Regions from separate parts of the Chromobacterium sp. Ag138 genome, predicted to be linked through region 2. Evidence: riboswitches for the same ligand, from Rfam matches in the RefSeq annotation. Region 2 holds a riboswitch; the other holds the start of a gene.
What was found. A riboswitch is a leader RNA that binds a small molecule or an ion and turns the genes downstream of it on or off. The one in region 2 is predicted to bind glycine.
Positions count from the first base shown of each region.

Region 1: another riboswitch for glycine. It lies ahead of ACY3GB_RS00160 (trimeric intracellular cation channel family protein); the one in region 2 lies ahead of gcvT (glycine cleavage system aminomethyltransferase GcvT).

Region 1 is NZ_JBUPWA010000001.1:28,084-38,004, reverse strand. Features, by position in the region: gene ACY3GB_RS00175 (LysR substrate-binding domain-containing protein) at 1-271, shown strand, start outside; gene ACY3GB_RS00170 (GNAT family N-acetyltransferase) at 315-854, shown strand; gene ACY3GB_RS00165 (DUF3141 domain-containing protein) at 987-3,569, shown strand; glycine riboswitch at 3,635-3,720, shown strand; glycine riboswitch at 3,725-3,822, shown strand; gene ACY3GB_RS00160 (trimeric intracellular cation channel family protein) at 3,974-4,588, shown strand; gene ACY3GB_RS00155 (TIGR02117 family protein) at 4,787-5,479, shown strand; gene ACY3GB_RS00150 (LysR family transcriptional regulator) at 5,489-6,400, opposite strand; gene ACY3GB_RS00145 (LysE family translocator) at 6,465-7,082, shown strand; gene ACY3GB_RS00140 (DEAD/DEAH box helicase family protein) at 7,185-9,921, opposite strand, start outside.
Region 2 is NZ_JBUPWA010000001.1:1,723,118-1,733,038, forward strand. Features, by position in the region: gene gcvP (aminomethyl-transferring glycine dehydrogenase) at 1-1,291, opposite strand, end outside; gene gcvH (glycine cleavage system protein GcvH) at 1,384-1,770, opposite strand; gene gcvT (glycine cleavage system aminomethyltransferase GcvT) at 1,835-2,923, opposite strand; glycine riboswitch at 2,965-3,063, opposite strand; glycine riboswitch at 3,078-3,168, opposite strand; gene ACY3GB_RS07750 (amino acid permease) at 3,341-4,624, opposite strand; gene gluQRS (tRNA glutamyl-Q(34) synthetase GluQRS) at 4,958-5,842, opposite strand; gene fdxA (ferredoxin FdxA) at 5,947-6,270, shown strand; gene cheD (chemoreceptor glutamine deamidase CheD) at 6,339-6,950, opposite strand; gene ACY3GB_RS07770 (protein-glutamate methylesterase/protein-glutamine glutaminase) at 6,947-8,023, opposite strand; gene ACY3GB_RS07775 (CheR family methyltransferase) at 8,020-8,874, opposite strand; gene ACY3GB_RS07780 (methyl-accepting chemotaxis protein) at 8,943-9,921, opposite strand, start outside.

The sequences.
Region 1 (9,921 bases), 1.7 Mb from region 2:
CGACGACATGATCGTGCTGCTGGAAGCGGCCATCGCCGGACTCGGCGTCGCCGCGCTGCCGGTCAACGTTTGCCACCAGGCGCTGGCGGATGGACGGCTGCGGCACATCCTGCCGCAGTACGACTTTCCCTGGGGCATCCTGCACGCGGCCTTCCCCACCCGGCGCGGGCTGTCTCCGGCGGTGCGCGCCTTCATCGACTTCGTCTCGGAACAGCTGATCAGCGAGGAAATGGCCGGCGACTGGCAGCGCGCGGACATCCGCCCGGCATGACAATTGCTTCTATTCCGGCTTACCACCCAGGATGATTGAAAACATGCTCACGCTGCGCCCGCTGGCCGAAACCGACTCGATCGAACAACTGACCGCGCTGCTGCACCGCGCCTACGCCCAGCTGGCGGCGATGGGCCTGCGCTACACCGCGGTGGACCAGAGCGCGGCCGTCACCCGCCGCCGCATCGCCGGCGGCTACTGCCTGCTGGCGTGGCATGGAGACGAGCTGGTCGGCACCGTTACAGTGCATCATCCGCGGCCCGCCTCGTCCTGTCCGCAATTCCGCCAGCCGGACGGCGCCGTGCTGATGCAGTTCGGCGTCGATCCCGCCTGGCAAGGGCAGGGACTGGGCTCGCGGCTGATGGACGCCGCCGAAGACTGGGCCCGCCGCCAGGGCTATCGCCGCATCCGCCTGGACACCGCCCAGCCCGCCGCCCATCTGGTGGAACGCTACGGCAAGCGCGGCTACCGCGTCGAGGCGCCGCTGCAATGGCCGGACAAAGCCTACGCCAGCGTGGTGATGGTCAAGGAACTGGAAGCGGCCGCCGCGACTCGAACCCTTGTTTGCGCTGCAACAAATTGATGGCTGCGCGCCACATATCGGCGCCAGACCATTCGCATTTATTGCATCGCAGCAGATAACGAGTACAGTGACGGCCATGGCTCGCGATGAGCCGTCGCGTCTTTTCCTACCGTTCAAGAACAAGGGGTTGCAATGTGGTCAACTGCTGCAGTTCAAGGCGGGAAGTTCCCGTTCCCTCAACCGTTGTTTGATTACTGGCTGGACGCCTGCCAGCGCGGCATCCTGTATTGGGACACGCTGTACCGCCGCGGCGAAGCCTACCTGGAACATTGCGAAAGCGGCAAGCCGCCGGTGCTGGTTTTCGACTACCGGATCATCATGGATGCCCGCGAGCTGCCCGATCCGGCCAACTACGCGCTGGCGGCGATCCAGCCGCCGTCCAACTGCCCGCCCACCGACCCGGCCAAGCGCCCCTTCGTCGTCATCGACCCCCGCGCCGGCCATGGGCCGGGCATCGGCGGCTTCAAGATGGACAGCGAGATCGGCATCGCGCTGCAGCAAGGCCATCCCTGCTATTTCGTGATGTTCTTCCCCCAGCCGGTGCCGGGCCAGACCATAGAAAGCGTGGCCAAGGCCGAAGGACACTTCCTCAAGCGCGTCAACGAGCTGCACCCGGACAGCGACGGCAAGCCCTTCGTGATCGGCAACTGCCAGGGCGGCTGGGCATTGGCGATGCTGGCGTCGGTGGCGCCGGAGCTGGTCGGCCCCATCCTGCTGGCCGGCTCGCCGCTGTCGTACTGGGCCGGCGTGCGCGGCAAGAATCCGATGCGCTATGCCGGCGGCCTGAACGGCGGCACCTGGACCGCGTCGCTGGCCGGCGACTTGGGCAACGGCCATTTCGACGGCGCCCACCTGGTCGAGAACTTCGAAAAGCTGGACCCGGCCAACACCCTGTGGAAGAAGTCCTACAACCTGTACGCCAAGATCGACACCGAGCCGCAGCGCTATCTGGACTTCGAGCGCTGGTGGGGCGGCCATTACCTGCTGAACAAGGCGGAAATGGAGTGGATCACCCAAAAGCTGTTCGTCGGCAACGAGCTGGTTCACGGCAAGATTACCAGCCATGACGGCAAGGCCCGGGTGGACATGCGCAACATCCGCTCGCCCATCATGGTGTTCGCGTCCTGGGGCGACAACATCACCCCGCCGCAACAGGCGCTGAACTGGATCGCCGATCTGTACGACAACGCGGAGGACATCCGCAACAATGAACAGACCATCGTCTACTGCCTGCACAACAAGGTGGGCCACCTCGGCATATTCGTCTCCGCCGGCGTCGCCAACAAGGAGCACAGCGAATTCGCCAGCGCGCTGGATCTGATCGACGTGCTGGCGCCTGGGCTGTACGAGGCCGTCATCGAGGACATCGCGCCGGACGCGCCAGGCCAGGAGTACATCGAGGGCCGCTACATCATCCGCTTCGAAGCCCGCGACGTCTCCGACATCCTGGCGCTGGACGACGGCCGCGACGACGAGCGCGCCTTCGAAGTGGTGAAACGGGTATCCGAGATCAACCAGGGCCTGTACGACCGCTACGTCTCTCCCGCGCTGCGCGCCGCCAGCAACGAAGCCAGCGCCCGCCTGCTGCGCGAGCTGCACCCCGCGCGGTTGGAGCGGACGCTGATATCGCCGAAAAACCCATGGCTGTGGTGGCTGCCGGAGCTGGCCGACAAGGTGCGCGAGCAGCGCCGGCCGGTAGCGGCCGACAATCCGCTGTGGCTGTGGCAGGAGCAGGTGTCCGGCTTCATCGTCCAGTCGCTCGACCATTACCGCGACCTGCGCGACGCCGCCCAGGAGCAACTGTTCCGCGCGATCTACGAATCGCCGCAGCTGGCCACCCTGGTCGGCGTCGCGCCGGCCGGCGAGCCGCGCAGCCAGGCGCTGACCTGGGAAAGCCGCGAACTGGCCCGCCTGAAACGGGAAGCGCTCGATCCCAGCTTCGAACAAGGCACCCTGGCCGACGGCTTTGTGCGGCTGCTGCTCTACGTCAGCATCGGCATAGGCGTGGTGGACGAACGGCCCTTCAACGCCATCCGCCGGGTGATGCGCGACGTGCGCCACGAGTATCCGCTGACGCTGATGCAGTTGAAGGACATCGTCCGCCACCAGGTGGCGCTGGTGCGGCTGGACGCGCCGCGCGCGCTGCGCGGCCTGCCCCTGCTGCTGCCGGATGCCCGCCGCCGCCATCAAGCCTGGCTGTTGGCCCGCGATCTGCTGGCGCTGAACGGCCCCATCCCGGCCGAGCACCAGGCGCGGCTGGACCAAGTGGCCAAGACGCTGGAACTCGACACCGCCGCCGCGATCCGCGCCGCATCTTCCCCAATCAGGACGGAAGCGGAGACTGCGGCCGATGCGCCGGTCCCTGCCGAGGCCGCACTCGCCGTTTATCCCCCCGCGGCCAAACCTGTCGCCGGCAAAGCCGTTTCTGCAAAGGCAGCGACAAGCAAACCCGCCCCGGCGAAGCCGGTGCCCGTTGCCAAACCATCGGCGAAAACCGTCAAGCCGGCAGCAGGCAAACCGGCCACAGCAAAACCCTCGCCGGCAGCCAAAACCCCTGGGAAAACCGCCAAGCCCGCGGCGCCGAAGCCAACGTCGGACGAAATCAAGCCAATAGCCAAACCTGCCGCGTGGACAAGCGTCGCGAGAAAGCCTGCGGGCAAAGCCAACGGCCAGGCGCCAGCCGCTTCCGCGCCCGGCAAGCGAGGCAAGGCGTAAGCCATGCGCGGGAACCGGGGCGACTCGGTTCCCGCATTGACTATTGCAATAGCGAAAGCTAATATTCCAGCTCTGCGGGAGAGAGGGGCCATGCCCCCGCCGAAGACGCAAGCTCCCATAATCGCTCAGGCAAACGTACCGCAGCGCAGTATCGATTCAAGCCGATTGGAGAGAGGCCGCCGCGCGCGGCCCACCGAAGGGGCAAGCGGCCAAAGGCCGCGCAACTCTCAGGTAAAAGGACAAGGGGAGAGGCTGTTACCCAACCCGGAAACCGTCCAGGAGTTTGCCTTGTCCGCTCATCCATGCCTCGGCGCGAGCCTCTCGCGCCTCATTTCCGTTTTCCGCCATCCGCGCGCCGTCGCGCCGGCGGGCATTCCATCGTTCCACCCCCATAAGATTTCATCATGCTGACCCTGATCTACCTGATCGCCATCACCGCGGAAGCGATGACCGGCGCGCTGGCGGCCGGCCGCCGCCACATGGACATTTTCGGCGTAGCCGTCATCGCCTTTCTCACCGCGCTGGGCGGCGGCACCGTGCGCGACATCGTGCTGGGCCGCTATCCGATAGGCTGGACCCAGCATCCGGAATACGTGCTGCTGGTGGTGGCCGGCGGCCTGGCAGCGGTTCTGGTCGCCCGCTACATGCGCCACCTGAACCGCTTGTTCCTGATCCTGGACGCGCTGGGCCTGGTAGCGTTCACCATCATAGGCTGCGACGTGGCGCTGGGCATGGGCTACCACCCGGTCATCGTCGTGATGGCCGGCATGATCACCGGCATCGCCGGCGGCATCCTGCGCGACGTGCTGTGCAACCGCGTGCCCATCGTGTTCCGTCGCGAGCTGTACGCCAGCGTGTCGCTGCTGGTGGCCATCCTGTACCTGGGCCTGAACCATCTGGCCATGCCCCACGACTGGAACGTGATCGCCAGCTTCGCCTTCGGCCTGGCGCTGCGCCTGGTCGCGCTGTGGCGCGAATGGCAGCTGCCGGTGTTCGCCTACCGGCACGATCACCACTGAGCCATCCTAATCAAACACCCCGCCCAGGCGGGGTGTTTCGCATCCCGGGCATCCGCGCCGCGGCGCCGCAGGCTCTGGACCTGTCTTGCCCTAAGCCCCATAACCGCGCGCAAATGACAATGGATATTTGACACATGCCATTCACCCAATGTAAATAAGAAGCCCCTGATATCCCGCCCCGGACAAATCGACATCACCATGCACATTTCCGGCCCCGCCTTTCGCCGCCTTATCCTGCGTCTGCCGCTGGCCATCTGCGCGCTCTTGATCTGCTATCTGCTCGCCGCGCTGGCGCTGGGCCTGCTGCCAAGCAACCGCGGCTGGACCCCGCCCGCGGACGGCATCCCCATCTATCTGGACAGCAATGGCGTGCACACCAGCCTGATCATGCCGGTCAAGACCGAAGCGATGGACTGGACTACCGCCTTTCCTCCGGCACACGTCCGCCGCCCCGATCTGTACGCGCGCTCGCCCTACATCTCCATCGGCTGGGGCAGCAAAGTATTCTTCCTGACCATACAAAACTGGGAAGACCTGAGCGCCGGCAAGGCATTGGCCGCGCTGGCGTTCGACCAAAGCGTGCTGCACGTGGAATACCTGCCCCAGCCCAAGGAAGGCAAGGACACCCGGCGCATCCTGATCAGCCCGGAACAATACCTCCGGCTGGCGGACTTCATCCGCCAAAGCGCGCCGCTCAACGCCCACGGCCGGGCCTTGCAGGAAACCGGACACCACTACGGCGACAACGACGCCTTCTACGCCGCCCGAGGCCGTTACAACCCCATCGTCACCTGCAACCAATGGACGCGCGACGCGCTGGCCGAGGCCGGCGTGCGCACCGCGCTGTGGTCCCCTTTCGTCCAGCCCTTGTTTTGGCAGTTGGAGAAATGAAAGGAATTCTCAAGCCATGCCCCGCAGCCAAGCCAGCATATCCGCGGCGAAACCGCCTGGCTTGAACGGCTCCGGCGACAGCAGCACATAACGCGAACCATCGCCGACGAAACCCAGCGGCGCAGCCAGCAGTCCACTCTCCAGATCATCCCTGACCAAGTGCCAGGGACCGATCGCCACCCCCAGTCCCGCTACCGCCGCCTGCAGACTGAAATAAAAATGCTCGAACCACTGCCCCTCTCCGACGGACGGCTCGCAATGGGCGCTGGCCGACCACTCCGCCCAGCCCGCGGGCCGGGTTCGCGCATGCAATATGGGCGCATCCACCTTTAAACCGTCTGCTGCAAACCAGGCGCACGTTCGATCCGGATGGCAAACCGGGCCCACTCTTTCCTCGAACAGCGGCTCGGCATGCCAGCCTTCCCCCCATGGAAAGTCATCCCGCCGGATCGCCAAATCGATTCCGTCACCAAATGCGAACGGGCCGCCGCCAGCAGCCAAGCGCACCTTGGCATCCGGATAGCTGGACTGAAAATCGGGCCAGCGGGGAATCAGCCAACGCATCAACAGCGTCGGCTCGCAAGACAAGGTCCACAGCTTTTCCTTTTCCGAGCCGGCTCGAATTTCCCTCACCGCCCGCCCCATCACATCCAAGCCCTCGCGAACCGCCAATGCCAGGCTTCGCCCCGCATCTGTCAGAAATACCCTGCGGCTGCGCCGATGAAACAAGGCCGTCCCCAAGTCCTCCTCCAGCACACGCACGGCCCTGCTGACCGCGCCATGCGTCAGGCACAGTTCCTGAGCCGCGCGCGTGAAGCTCTCGCTGCGCGCCGCCGCCTCAAAGCAACGCAAGGCCATCAGTGATGGCAGGCGATCCCGCTTTATCTGTGAGCTGAACTCACCATATTCGTCAGAATTCATCGTTATTTTTCAACCATGACTATCGATATGATTGGCAACATTATCCAGAAAGGAATCATAAGCCATGACTGAATGGTTAGCTGTAATCACAATCAGCATTTTAGCCGTGATCAGTCCAGGACCGGACTTCGCCATGGTCACGCGCAATAGCGCACTGTTGTCCCGACAGGCGGGCCGGCTCACCGCGCTGGGAATCAGCCTAGGCGTGCTGGTTCATGTCGCCTACACCCTGGTCGGCATCGGCGTATTGCTCCATCAGTCGCCCTGGCTGTTCGGCTTCCTCAAACTGCTGGGCGCCGCCTATCTCCTCTGGCTGGGCATGAAAATGCTGCGCGCGCGCCCCTCAAACGCCACGGAATCATCGGCCGCCTCTTCGTTTTCCGCATTGGCGGCGCTGCGCACCGGCTTTCTCACCAACGCCCTGAACCCCAAGACGTCCATCTTCGTCGTCAGTCTGTTCATGCAAATCGTCAGCGCAGGCACGCCGCCCTCCAGACAAATGGCGTACGGAGCATGCATCGCCATCATCCACGCAATCTGGTTCGCGCTGGTCGCGCAATGCTTTTCAGCCGAGCGAGTGCGAGCCCGGCTGTTGGCCAAGCGGCATTGGATTGATCGCGCCTTCGGCGCTCTGTTGATTGGTTTCGGCGCGGCGCTGGCGCTGATGGGCATGCCGCAGTAGTTTGAGCGCGCCTATTGGAAACTGGCATCGCTGGAGTTGGCGATACCGGTCAAGCCATGGATCCGCAAGCGGAAAAACTTAGGAAACACTGCCCGCGCCCGCTTACCCCGCCGCTTTGCGCTTGATATCGTCCAGCACGGCGATGATGCGCTGGAGAGTGGCATGCGGAAACAAAGCCAAGGGGCCGCTGGCACTCACATGGGTGAATGGCGATTCGAACAAGCGGCTGGGCTCCATCACGCCGTTTTCGGTCAACTCGCGGACAATCAGCTGGATGAACTCGATCTGGCTGGCCGTGGCAGTGGAAGAAGACGCCTTGAGAAATTCGTCAAAGGCCTGCATGGCGGTCTCGCGGTCCAGACCCACCAGTGAGCGGATGAAAATGCCCAGACCATGGCTCTTGGCCTTGGCTTCGTCAATCAGCTGCGGCGAGCCGCCCGCCTGCCGCAGCATGCCTTCCAGCTCCGCCAGGTCGGCTGGCGTCAGCGCCTGGTTGCGGCGCAGGCGCTGCAAAGCCAGATGGTGCTCATGTTCGCGCAAGAAGGCTCTGGCCTTATCCTTGAACTTGGCCATATTCAGGCCAGCCGTCACCTGCGGCAGCTCGATGGTGGAGAGTTCGCCCAGCTCGTCTTCAAAGTTGGTGTAAACCACCTTTTTTTTGCCCTTGGGCAACAGCTTCACCAGCGCGCGCAGCTTGCGGCGGGCCTGTTCCAGCATGGGTACGGTCACGTCCTGCCACCAGTCGTCGCTGGCCACGGCCTGAATCAGCACGATTTCCGCCTTGATGGCGGGTATCGCCATCTGCCCCTCCAGCTCCTGGGCTATGGTCTGGATTTTTTCGCGCAGGCTGGCAAACTCCGGCGCCGCCTGCAGAATGGCCAACTGGGCGCGCAATGCCAGCATGTCGAAGCGCTTGGCGTCTTCGTCGTTGTCTTCCTGCGCAGATGGCAGATTCGCCACCTTGTCGGCCAGCTCGGCGCGCGCCTCTTGGCTCAGCACCTCCCAGGCTTCTGCCGCGGCGTATTTTTCCACGTAACGGCGCTGCGGGCGGACGACGAAATTATCCAGATTCATCAGCGCCACGCGCTCATGCAAGGCTGCCGCGAAGCCTGCGCGCACGGCCGCCGCCGTCAGTTCTTCGCCATAAGGCGCATCCGGCTCGCCAGCCTTCAGCGCTTTGTCCAATTCGCCAATCAACTCCAGCCTGGCCTTGAACAAACGCGTGCTCAGCGGCTCACCGCCCGCGCCTTCCTTGAAGTCCGGGTTTTGCGAGAAGAATTCCAAATTGCCGCAGAAATCAAAGATGAAAAAGTCGCGCTTGTCCTCGCCGGGGCCAAACAGGTCCAGACACAGCCGCGTGCCGCGCCCCACCATCTGCCAGAACTTGGTCTTGGAGCGCACCACCTTGAAGAACACCAGATTGACCACTTCTGGCACGTCGATGCCGGTATCCAGCATATCCACCGAGATGGCGATATGCGGCATCTTGTCCTTGCTGGAAAAGTCCTCGATGAGGCTCTGGGCGTACTCGGTCTTGTACGTCACCACCCGGGCGAAATGGCCTTTGTATTGCGGGTAGTTGGCGTCAAAACGCTTGGCGATGAAGTCCGCATGGTCGTTGTTCTTGGCGAAGATGATGGTCTTGCCCAGCCGGTCGCCGCCGGCCACGCGCTGGCCGCGCGTCATCAATACTTCCAGCACCTTGTCCACGGTGTCCTGGTTGAACAGCCACTGGTTCACTTCGGCGGAGTTCACCTCGTCCGGCACCGTGCCTTCGTCGTTCCAATCCAGGCTTTCCCACTCTTCCTTTTCTTCGTCGGACAAGTCGTCGTAGCGTATGCCTTCGCGCTGGAACTTCAGCGGCACACTGATGGGTTCCGGCTTCACCAAGTGGCCGTCGGCAATCGCCTCGTCCAGGCTGTAGGCGTCGGTTGGCACACCGCTTTCCAGGTCGAACAGGCCGTAGGTGTTCTTGTCTACGTCATCCTTGGGCGTGGCGGTCAGGCCCACCAGCAGGCAGTCGAAGTAATCGAAAATGGCGCGATACTTCTGGTACACCGAGCGGTGAGCCTCGTCGATGACGATGAGGTCGAAATGCCCTACGCCAAAGCGGCGCTGGCCGTCCTGCGCCTCGTCTATCAAGCCCATCATGGTGGGATAGGTAGACACGAACACCCGGCCCTCGGCGGCTTTGTCGGTCACCAGATTAACCGGCGCGGCGTCCGGCAGATGGGACTTGAAGGCATTCACCGCCTGGTTCACCAGCGCCACGCGGTCGGCCAGGAACAGCACGCGCTTCACCCAGTTGCTGCGCATCAGCATGTCCGCCAGGGCAATGACGGTGCGGGTCTTGCCGGCGCCGGTGGCCATCACCAGCAAGGACTTGCGCTGATGGTCGCGTTCAAACGCCTCGCCCACGCGGCGGATGGCGCGGGTTTGATAGTAGCGGCCGGCAATCTTGTCGTTAATCAGCGCGGTGTCCAGCGGCTTGCGGTTGGCGCGGCGCAGCACCAGCAGCTCCAGCTCCGCCTTCTTGTAAAAGCCTTGCACCTCGCGCGGCGGGTAATGCAGGTCGTCCCACATCCAGTGCTCGTAGCCGTTGGAATAGCAAATCACCGGCCGTTGGCCGTATTGTTTTTCCAGGCAATCGGCGTACAGCTTGGCCTGCTGCTGGCCTTCGGCCGGGCTGCGATTGGTGCGCTTGGCTTCCACCAACATCAGCGGCTTGCCGTCGTCGCCCCACAGCACGTAATCGACATAGCCCACGCCCTGGCTATTGGGCATGCCCTGCACTTCCACCTCGAAATTGCGCGCCGGCTTGAGCTCCCAGCCGGCCTCG
Region 2 (9,921 bases):
TGGCCAGATCCGCCTCGGTGGCGGCCTCGTGGAAAGCCACGCCCAGCACGGTCTTGCCGACGCGGCGCAGATTGTAGCCGGCGGCCAGCGCCGCGGCGTAGATGGCATCGGCCTTGGGCGCGTCCACCTGCACGGTGTCGAAGAAGCGGTCGAACGCCAGCTTGCCGCCGGCCTCTTTCACCGCGTGGGCGAAGATGGCGGCCAGCCGATGGATGCGGGCGGCGATGCGCCGCACCCCTTCCGCGCCGTGGTAAACGGCATACAGGCCGGCGATATTGGCCAGCAACACCTGGCTGGTACAGATATTGGAGTTGGCCTTCTCGCGGCGGATATGCTGCTCGCGGGTCTGCAGCGCCATGCGCAGCGCGGTCTTGCCCTTGGCGTCGATGGACACGCCGATGATGCGGCCCGGCGCCGAGCGTTTCATCTCGTCCTTGAACGCGAAGTAAGCCGCGTGCGGGCCGCCGAAGCCCATCGGCACGCCGAAGCGCTGGGTGTTGCCCAGCGCGATGTCGGCGCCCATTTCCGCCGGCGACTTCAGCGCCACCAGCGCCATCACGTCGGCGGCGACGGCGACCACGCCGCCCTTGGCCTTGATCGCCGCGATGTGCGGGGTCAGGTCGATCAGGTCGCCGGCTTCGCCCGGATACTGGAAGAGCGCGCCGAAGTAATCGCCGTTGCCGGCCTCTTCCGGATGGCCTTGCACCAGCTCGAAGCCGAAGTACTTGGCGCGGGTCTTCATCACGTCCAGCGTCTGCGGCAGCACGCGGCTGTCGACGAAGAAGCTGACGGACTTGGACTTGGAGACGCGCTTGGCCATCGCCATCGCTTCGGCGGCGGCAGTGGCCTCGTCCAGCAGGGACGCGTTGGCCATTTCCAGGCCGGTCAGGTCGATCACCATCTGCTGGAAGTTCAGCAACGATTCCAGACGGCCTTGGGCGATCTCGGCCTGATACGGGGTATAGGCGGTGTACCAGCCCGGATTTTCCAGCACATTGCGCAGGATGACCGTAGGGGTCAGCACCGGGTAGTAACCCAGGCCGATGAAGGACTTGTTGACCACGTTCTTGCTTGCTACCGCCTTCAGCGCGGCCAGCGCCTCCGCTTCCGGCTGCGGCGACGGCAGATCCAGGCGGCGGTTCAGGCGGATGTCGGCCGGCAAGGTCTGGTCGACCAGCGCGTCGATGGACGGCACGCCGACGGCGGCCAGCATCTCGGCGCGCTCGGCGTCGGACGGGCCAATGTGGCGGGCGAGGAATTCGTGGCGATTGAAGAGTTCGGAGAGCGACATGCTTGGGACTTCCTTCTTTGCGGCGGCCTGCGCGAGGCCGCGCCGGGAAAAACAACGCCCCGGCGTCTTGCGACGGCGGGGCGGTCAGGCTATCAGGCGCCGATTTCCTTGGCGTAGGCGGCGGCGTCCATCAGGCCATCCAGATCCGTGGCGTTGGCCGGCTTGATCTTGAAGAACCAGCCGTCGCCGTACGGATCGCTGTTGGCCAGTTCCGGCTCGCCTTCCAGTTCCTCGTTGACGGCCAGCACTTCGCCGGCGATCGGACAGTAGACGTCGGAAGCGGCCTTCACCGACTCCACCACGCCGGCCTGCTCATCCTTGGCCAGATGCGCGCCGACTTTCGGCAGCTCGACGAAGACGATGTCGCCCAGCAATTCCTGCGCGTGCGCGGTGATGCCCACGGTGACGGAACCGTCGGCTTCCAGGCGCAGCCACTCGTGGCTGTCGACGTATTTCAGTTCGGCGGGAATGTTGCTCATCTTGAAGTTCTCCAGCTTAAGATCAGATCAATGGTGACGGCAGTCGCCTCGAGGCGCTGCCCGATTATTCGAAAACTTTCTTGCCGTTGCGGACAAAAGGCATCTTCACCACGCGCACATCGGTCAGCGTGCCGCGCAGGTCCACCTGGGCGGCGGCGCCGGTGGCGGCCGGCACCCGGGCGATGGCGATCGAGTGCTTCAGCGTCGGCGAGAAGGTGCCGCTGGTGATCACGCCTTCGCCGACGCCCTCCACCACCACCTTCAGGCCTTCGCGCAGCACGCCGCGGCCTTCCAGCACCAGGCCCACCTGCTTCATCTTCACGCCGGCGGCCTTTTGCGCTTCCAGCGCCTCGCGGCCGTTGAACTTGCGCTCGGCCGGCTCCCAGGCGATGGTCCAGCCCATGCCGGCTTCCAGCGGCGACACGGTCTCGTCCATGTCGTGGCCGTACAGATTCATGCCGGCCTCCAGGCGCAGCGTGTCGCGCGCGCCCAGGCCGATCGGCGACACGCCGACGGCTTGCAATTGATTGAAGAAGGCGATGGCCTGGTCGGCCGGCACCATGATTTCCAGCCCGTCTTCGCCGGTATAGCCGGTGCGGGCGTAGAACCACTCGCCCTGCGGCAGGCCCTGGAATACTTTCAGCGCGCGGATGGCTTCGGCCAGCTCCGGCTTGATGGAACAGACTTTTTCAATCGCCTTGGGGCCCTGCACCGCCAGCATCGCCAGATCGCGGCGCACCTTGAGCGCCACGTCGAAGCCGGCCTTCTGGGCTTCCATCCAGGCCAGGTCTTTCTCGGTGGTGCCGGCGTTGACCACCATGCGGTAGCCGTAAGCAGTGAGATAAACGATCAGGTCGTCGACGACGGTGCCTTCCGGGGTCAGCATGCCGGAATACAGCGCCTTGCCCTCGAAGCCGAGCTTGGACACGTCGTTGGCGATCAGTTTTTGCAGCCAGGCTTTGGCGTCGGAACCGGTGATGTCGATCACCGTCATGTGGGAGACGTCGAACATGCCGGCGTCGCTGCGGACGATTTCGTGCTCTTTCAGCTGGGAACCGTAATGGATGGGCATTTCCCAACCGGCGAAATCGACCATCTTGGCGCCGGCGGCGAGGTGGGCTTCATACAGCGGAGTACGTTTCGGGGCCGTCATGGCGCGGTTCCTTCGAGCAAAGTGTGGATATCCTCTATCAACCACACCCCTCTGTCCCTGCACCTGAGATTTTCCGGCCGGATAAGCCGTTAGCCCCTTCGGTGGGCGTCGCGCGGACGCCGCTCTCCAGATTGCGCGAACCGGCTGCCGCCGGCCCGATGATACAGTCCTTTTGCCTGAGCGATTGCGGGTGCGCTTGCGCCTTCGGCGGCGGCCGAAAAGCCGCTCTCTCCTGTATGATCCGGCGATTATGGTGTCAATATCCGGGCCTTGGCAAGCCAATATTATTTCTATATCAAACAGTCTGAATAAATGTTTTTCAAGGAAAAAAACCGCTCATTTTCATACGTCGAAATGGTTCGAAAACGAAAAAGCGCAGGCTGTCGCGCTGCGCTTTTTCACTGATCGGCACGCCGGTCAATCTGCGGCAAACCGCTCCTTCAACTGCCAGACATAGATGGGCAGGCCCATCAGCAACAGCAGCATGCCCCACATCACGATGTCGGCGCCGGAGCCGTACAGCGCCCACAGCGAGTAGACGAAGCCGATGCCGGCGAAGAAACCGGGCGCGATGTAATCCTTGGCCGTGAACTCCTTGCCGCGCATCAGCATGATGGCGATCAGCGCCATCGAGCAGAACGCGTACGGCAGCAGCGTGGTGGCGGTGGCCAGCAGGATGATGAACTCGAAGATCTTCACTCCGCTGTCGCCGCCGGCATACTTCATCGCCATCAGAATGGTGACCAGCGCGCTGGACAGCACCAGGCCGAAGATGGGCACGCCGGCCGCGTTGCGCTGGTCGAAACGGCGGGGAAACAGGCCATCCTTGGCCGCGGCCGCCGGCACGTGCGCCTGCATCAGGCTCCAGCCGTTGAGCGCGCCGAAGCAGGACACCACCGCGCCGAAGCCCACCAGCCAGTAGCCCCAGTCGCCCCACATCAGCTTGGCCGCGTCGGCGAACGGCGCCTGCGAAGCGGCCAGCACATCGGCCGGCATCAGGCCCATCAGCGACACCGTGGACAGGATGTAGAGCACGGTGGCCAGCAGGGTGCCGATCACGGTGGCCCGCGGAATGGTCTTCTCCGGCTCCACTACGTCGCCGGCCGGCACCGACGCCGACTCCAGGCCGAGGAAGGCCCACAATGTCAGCGCCATCGTCGCCGACAGAGAGGACAACAGGGGCTTGTTGTGCGGGTTGAACGCCAGATTGTCCGGCTGAAAATGGAAGAAGCCGATGAAGGTGACCGCAGCCAGCGGCAGCAGCTTCAGCAGCGTGGTCACCACCGCCACCACGCCGGAGCTGCGCGCGCCGCGGCTGTTGATCCAGGTGACGATCCAGATCAGGCCGATGGCGACGGCGCCGGCCAGCGGCTCGTTGTGCCCCAGCACCGGGAAGAACACCTGCATATAGCTGGTGGCCGCCACCGCCAGCGCGGCGTTGCCGGCCCACAGCGCGATCCAGTAGCCCCAGGCGATCCAGAAGCCGGCGAAATCGCCGAAACCCGCGTGGATGTAAGCGTACGGCCCGCCTTCGCGCGGCAGGATGGCCGACAGGCGGGCGAACACCAGCGCCAGGCAGATGGCGCCGCAGGAGGTCACCAGCCAACCCAGCATCGACACGCCGCCGAACGGCGCCAACGAGGCCGGCAGCAGGAAAACGCCGGAGCCTATCATATTGCCCACCACTAGGGCGGTGCACATCCAGACTCCGAGCGAGCCCTTCTTCTTAGTGGAACTGTTTTCGTTCAAACCTGGCTCTCCGTGGGAACGAAAGCATCGCGCGCCGGGGTGGCCGCACCCGGCGTCAGACATGCGGAAAAGGTCAAAACCGCATCGGCAAGCCTATGGGCCATGGCTTCAAGATAGCCGAAGCCGGGACTCTCGGCTGCGCCGCAGCCGGGTGCGGCCTGCCGCCGCGCCAAAAAAAGGGCGCATTAAAACACAGTTTTGACGTAAAAACATGTCGCATTGACGATTTTTTTCAACAAAAAACCGCTAGCGGACAGATGCCTATGTCATCCGCATGAAAAGTCATCAGGAATGAGGGAGTTGCAGCGGGCCGGCCGGCACGCGGCGCAGTGACCAATTCGCCACCGCCCAGCACCACAGCTCGTCCAGGCTCTCGCAACCGGCCGGCGGAGCATGGCCCAGCAGCTCGAGCGTCGCGCCGAGCTGCCGCGCGGCGTCGCGGGTCGATATCGCCGGCGCCAGCGTCTGCTTGGACAATTTTTCGCCGGCCGCGTTGGTCAGCACCGGCAGGTGGCAATAACCGGGCGCGGGCAGGCCAAGCGCGTCGTAAACCGCCAGCTGGCGAGGTGTGGACACCAGCAGATCCGCGCCGCGGACGATGTCGGTGACGCCCTGATCGGCGTCGTCGACCACCACCGCGAGCTGATAGGCCCAGAAGCCGTCGGCGCGCAGCAACACGAAGTCGCCGATGTCGCGCGCCAGGTCCTGCCGATACGCGCCCTGCAGCCTGTCGTCCACCACCCGCTCCCCTCCGGCCACGGCCAAGCGCCAGGCCCGGCCCAAGCGGCCGTCGGGGCAGCCGCGCCGGCAGGTGCCCGGGTAAACATAGCCATCCAGGCCGCGCCGGGCATGCGCGGCGATTTCCTTGCGGGTGCAGCAGCAGGCGTAGGCATGGCCGGCAGCGGCCAACCGTTCCAGCGCGGCGCGGTACAAGCCATGGCGGCGGCTCTGGTATGCCACCTCGCCGTCCCACTCGAAACCGAAAGCCTCCAGCGTGCGCAGGATATCGTCGGCCGCGCCCGGCACCTCGCGCGGAGGATCCAGATCCTCCATCCGCAGCAGCCATTCGCCGCCGCGGCTGCGCGCTTCCAGGTAGCTGCCGACGGCGGTGCTGAGCGAACCCGCGTGCAGCAGACCGGTGGGACTAGGGGCGAAACGGCCCCGGTAGATCGGATTGGACATCTTGAGGGATTTGCCGGAGCGTCAGAAAGGGAATTTATCGCTAAAATAACGATTATCCCGAATCACGATCCAGCTTTACTGAGGATACACGAATGGCGTACGTTGTAACCGATGCCTGTATCAAATGCAAATACACCGACTGCGTGGAAGTCTGCCCGGTCGACTGCTTCCGCGAAGGCCCCAACTTCCTGGCGATCGATCCGGACGAGTGCATAGACTGCTCGCTATGCGTGCCCGAGTGCCCCGTCAGCGCCATCTACGCGGAAGACGACGTGCCCAAGGGCCAGGAAGGATTCATCGCGCTCAACGCGGAGCTGGCCAAGCGCTGGCCAAGCATCGTCGAGCGCGTCGATCCGCTGCCCGACCACGCCGACTGGGCCGACGTGAAGGACAAGCTGCCCCATTTGGAGCGCTGATCCGCATTCCGCTCAAAACCAGAGGCGGCCTTCCGGCCGCCTTTTTCGTTTCGGGCCTGCTCGCCGGCTCAGATGAACAGATCGATGTCGCCGGTCCTGGAACCCTCGTTACTGTCCACGATGCGGCCGCGATACGGCAGCTCTTGCTTGATCGCCGCGCTGGGACGCTTCAATTTCTTGATCAGCACCTTGCCCGTCTCCGTGAAGAAGTACACCTTGCGCGCGTAATCTCCCAATAAATCCTCGGCCAGGATGGGAATCTGCTCGTTGGCCAGGTAGCTGCGGATGAAATCGGTGTTGCGCTCCCCCACCTTGACCATCGTCATGCCGTCCAGCACATTGCCGGCCCCGAAAATCTTGGCTTCCAGCCGATTGCGCATCGCGCCCAGCTTTTGCATGTCGGTGATCAGCAACTCCATCGCATTGACGCCGAAGCGGGCGGCGGACTCGCCGGCCCCCAGGTCCAGCGAGCCTTCAGGCAGCAAAAAGTGGTTCATGCCGGCCACGCCGGAGAGGCGGTCGCTCAGGCATACCGATACGCAAGAGCCCAGCAACGTCGTCAGGAGCCTGGGCTGGTTGGTGGCGTGGAACTCGCCGGGAAACACCTTGACCGCCATGATCTGGAAATGCTTGTCGTAGTACTGGCGGCTGTAGCTCGGCGCCGGATCGGCATGGCTCATGTAATCGCCCCTTCGGCATGGCCCTGCAGGCACTCGACCACCTTTTCCGCCAACCGATTCAAAGGGTGCACCTGCATCACCGCGCCGATATTGAACGCCTCCCGCGGCATGCCGTATACCACGCAGCTGGCTTCATCCTGCCCGAAAGTCGCGGCGCCGGCGCGACGCATCTGCAACAGACCCTCCGCGCCGTCCTTGCCCATGCCGGTGAGAATCACGCCGATGGCCTGCTTGCCCAACAGCCTGGCCGCGGACTCGAACAAGGGATCCACCGCCGGACGATGGCGATTGATCCTCTCGCCCTGGTCCAGCGCGATCCGGTAGCCGCCGGCGGCGGCCGGAGCCAGCCGCATATGGGAATGGCCTGGCGCGATATAGGCGACCCCGGGCCGCACCGCCTCGCCATCCTCGGCCTCCTTCACCCGTACCGGGCACAGCCTGTCCAGCCGCATCGCGAAAGTGAAAGTGAAGCGCTCGGGCATGTGCTGCACGATCAGAATGGGCGGTCCATCGGCCGGCATGCCCATCAGAAAGTCCTTGATCGCCTCGGTTCCTCCAGTGGAGGCACCGACGAACACCAGCACATCCTTTCTCAGCGGCGCGGCCACGCCCATCCTCCTCGCCGACCGCGGCGGAAGAAAGCGGCCTGGCTGCCTCAACCGGGCCTCGGCGGCCGCCCTGAGCTTCTCGCGTATGTCCTCCGCGTACTCCTGCATGTGCCGCGCGATGTCGTTGGCGGGCTTGTGGATGAAATCGACGGCGCCGATCTCGAGCGCCGCGAGCGTGGTTTCCGATCCCGCGTCGGTGAAGGACGAGATCATCAGCACCGGCGTCGGCCTCAAGCGCATCAGGCGGCGCAGGAACTCCAGTCCGTCCATCCGCGGCATTTCCACATCCAGCGTCACCACGTCGGGATTGGTTTCCCGTATTTTCTCCCTGGCGATGATGGGATCGGCCGCCGTCGCCACCACCTCCATGTCCGGCGCCTCGTTGACGATGGCGGTCAGCAGGCTGCGCACCAGCGCCGAATCGTCCACCACCACCACCCGTATCTTCCTGCCCGCCACGCTCATTCGTCCTCCTCCCCTCCGCCAGGATGCGCCAGCCGATAGGTGGTTCTGCCGCAGCCGGCGTAGGCGTCGGTCAGGTGCGTGATGTTTTCCGAATGTCCAAGCATCAGCAAGCCATCCGGCCGAAGGCAGCCGGCCAGCCGGTTCAGGATGGCCGTCTGGGTGGGCTTGTCGAAATAGATCATCACATTGCGGCAGAAGATCGCGTCGAAGCGGCCGATGTCCGGCCAGCTTGGCGCCACCAGATTGAACTGGAAGAAGGACACCGCGTCACGCACCTGCCGCTTGAGCCGGATCATGCCCTCGTTGCGCCCCACGCCCCTGTCGAAATATCGCTGCAGCTGGGCGCTCGACACCTTCTCGGCCCGCTCCCTGGGATAGATGCCATGCGCCGCCTGCTGCAACACATTGGTATCGATATCGGACGCCAGCAGCTGGAAGGCGCCGCCGCCGGCCTCCCGCCGCAGCTCGAGCAAGGTGATGGCGATCGAGTACGGCTCCTCTCCGGTGGACGAAGCCGCGCTCCATACCCTGAACGTTTCGCCGTTTTTCCGGCGCGCCCTGGCGTGTTCGCGCAGGATGTCGAAGTGATGGGATTCCCGGAAGAACGAGGTCAGATTGGTGGTCAACGCATTGATGAAGCCCTGCCACTCGTCGCTTTCATCGCTGTGCTGCAACAGGTCGAGATAGTCGGCAAAGCTGCGCAGCCCGCGCGAGCGCACCCGCTTGGACAGTCGGGCGTACGCCATATGGGTTTTGGAATCGCTGAGCGAAATGCCTACCCGCTGATAGATCATCTCGCGAACCCGCTTGAAGTCGTTGCGGGTGAACTTGAGTTCCGTTTCGTCGGCCATGTCGCATCCCCCCGCGCAGCCGCCATCCCGGCGGCTGCGCATCCCATATCCAGCCAGTCCTCAGATCCTCAAAACTCCTCCCAGCCGTCTTCGCCATCTTTTTGAGGCTGGATGGGCTCAATCGCCTTCGGCTTGATCTGGTAGCGGCCGGAATGCTGGCTGGCCTTGCGCTCCAGCTCTCCGGCCAAGCCTGTCCGGGGCGGGACTCCCCCCGCCGGACGCGGAGCAGGCTTGGACATGGCCGGCCTGCCATGCTGCAGCTTGTCGTCCAGCTTGAACACCGCCACCGCGCCGGACAAATAACGGGCCTGTTCTTCCAGAGACTCCGCCGCCGCCGCCGCCTGCTCGACCAGCGCCGCGTTTTTCTGGGTGTTCTCGTCCATCTGGGTGACCGCGAGATTGACTTGCTCGATGCCGGAGCTCTGCTCCATCGACGCCGCCGAAATATCGCTCATGATGTCGGCGACGCGGCGGATCGACACCACGATCTCGTTCATCGTGCGGCCGGCTTCGTCCACCAGCCTGCTGCCCGACTCCACCTTGCCGACCGAGTTTCCGATCAGCGACTTGATCTCCTTGGCCGCGGCCGCGGAACGCTGGGCCAGGTTCCTCACCTCGCTCGCCACCACCGCGAAGCCGCGGCCCTGCTCGCCGGCCCGCGCGGCCTCCACCGCGGCGTTCAGCGCCAGGATATTGGTCTGGAACGCGATGCCGTCGATCACGCTGATGATGTCGACGATCTTCTTCGCGCTCTCGTTGATCTCGTTCATCGTCGACACCACGTCGCCGACCACCTTGCCGCCGCGCGCGGCGATATCCGACGCGCCGGTGGCCAGCGAATTGGCTTTCCTGGCGTTTTCCGCGTTCTGCTTAACGGTGCTGGTGATCTCCTCCATGCTGGAAGCGGTTTGCTCCAGGCTGGCCGCCTGCTGCTCGGTGCGGTTGGACAGGTTGGCGTTGCCGGCGGCGATTTCCTTGGCCGCGGTGTTGATCGCGTCGGTGGAGTCCTTGATATTGGTGACGATTTCCAGCAAACGCTCGACCGTG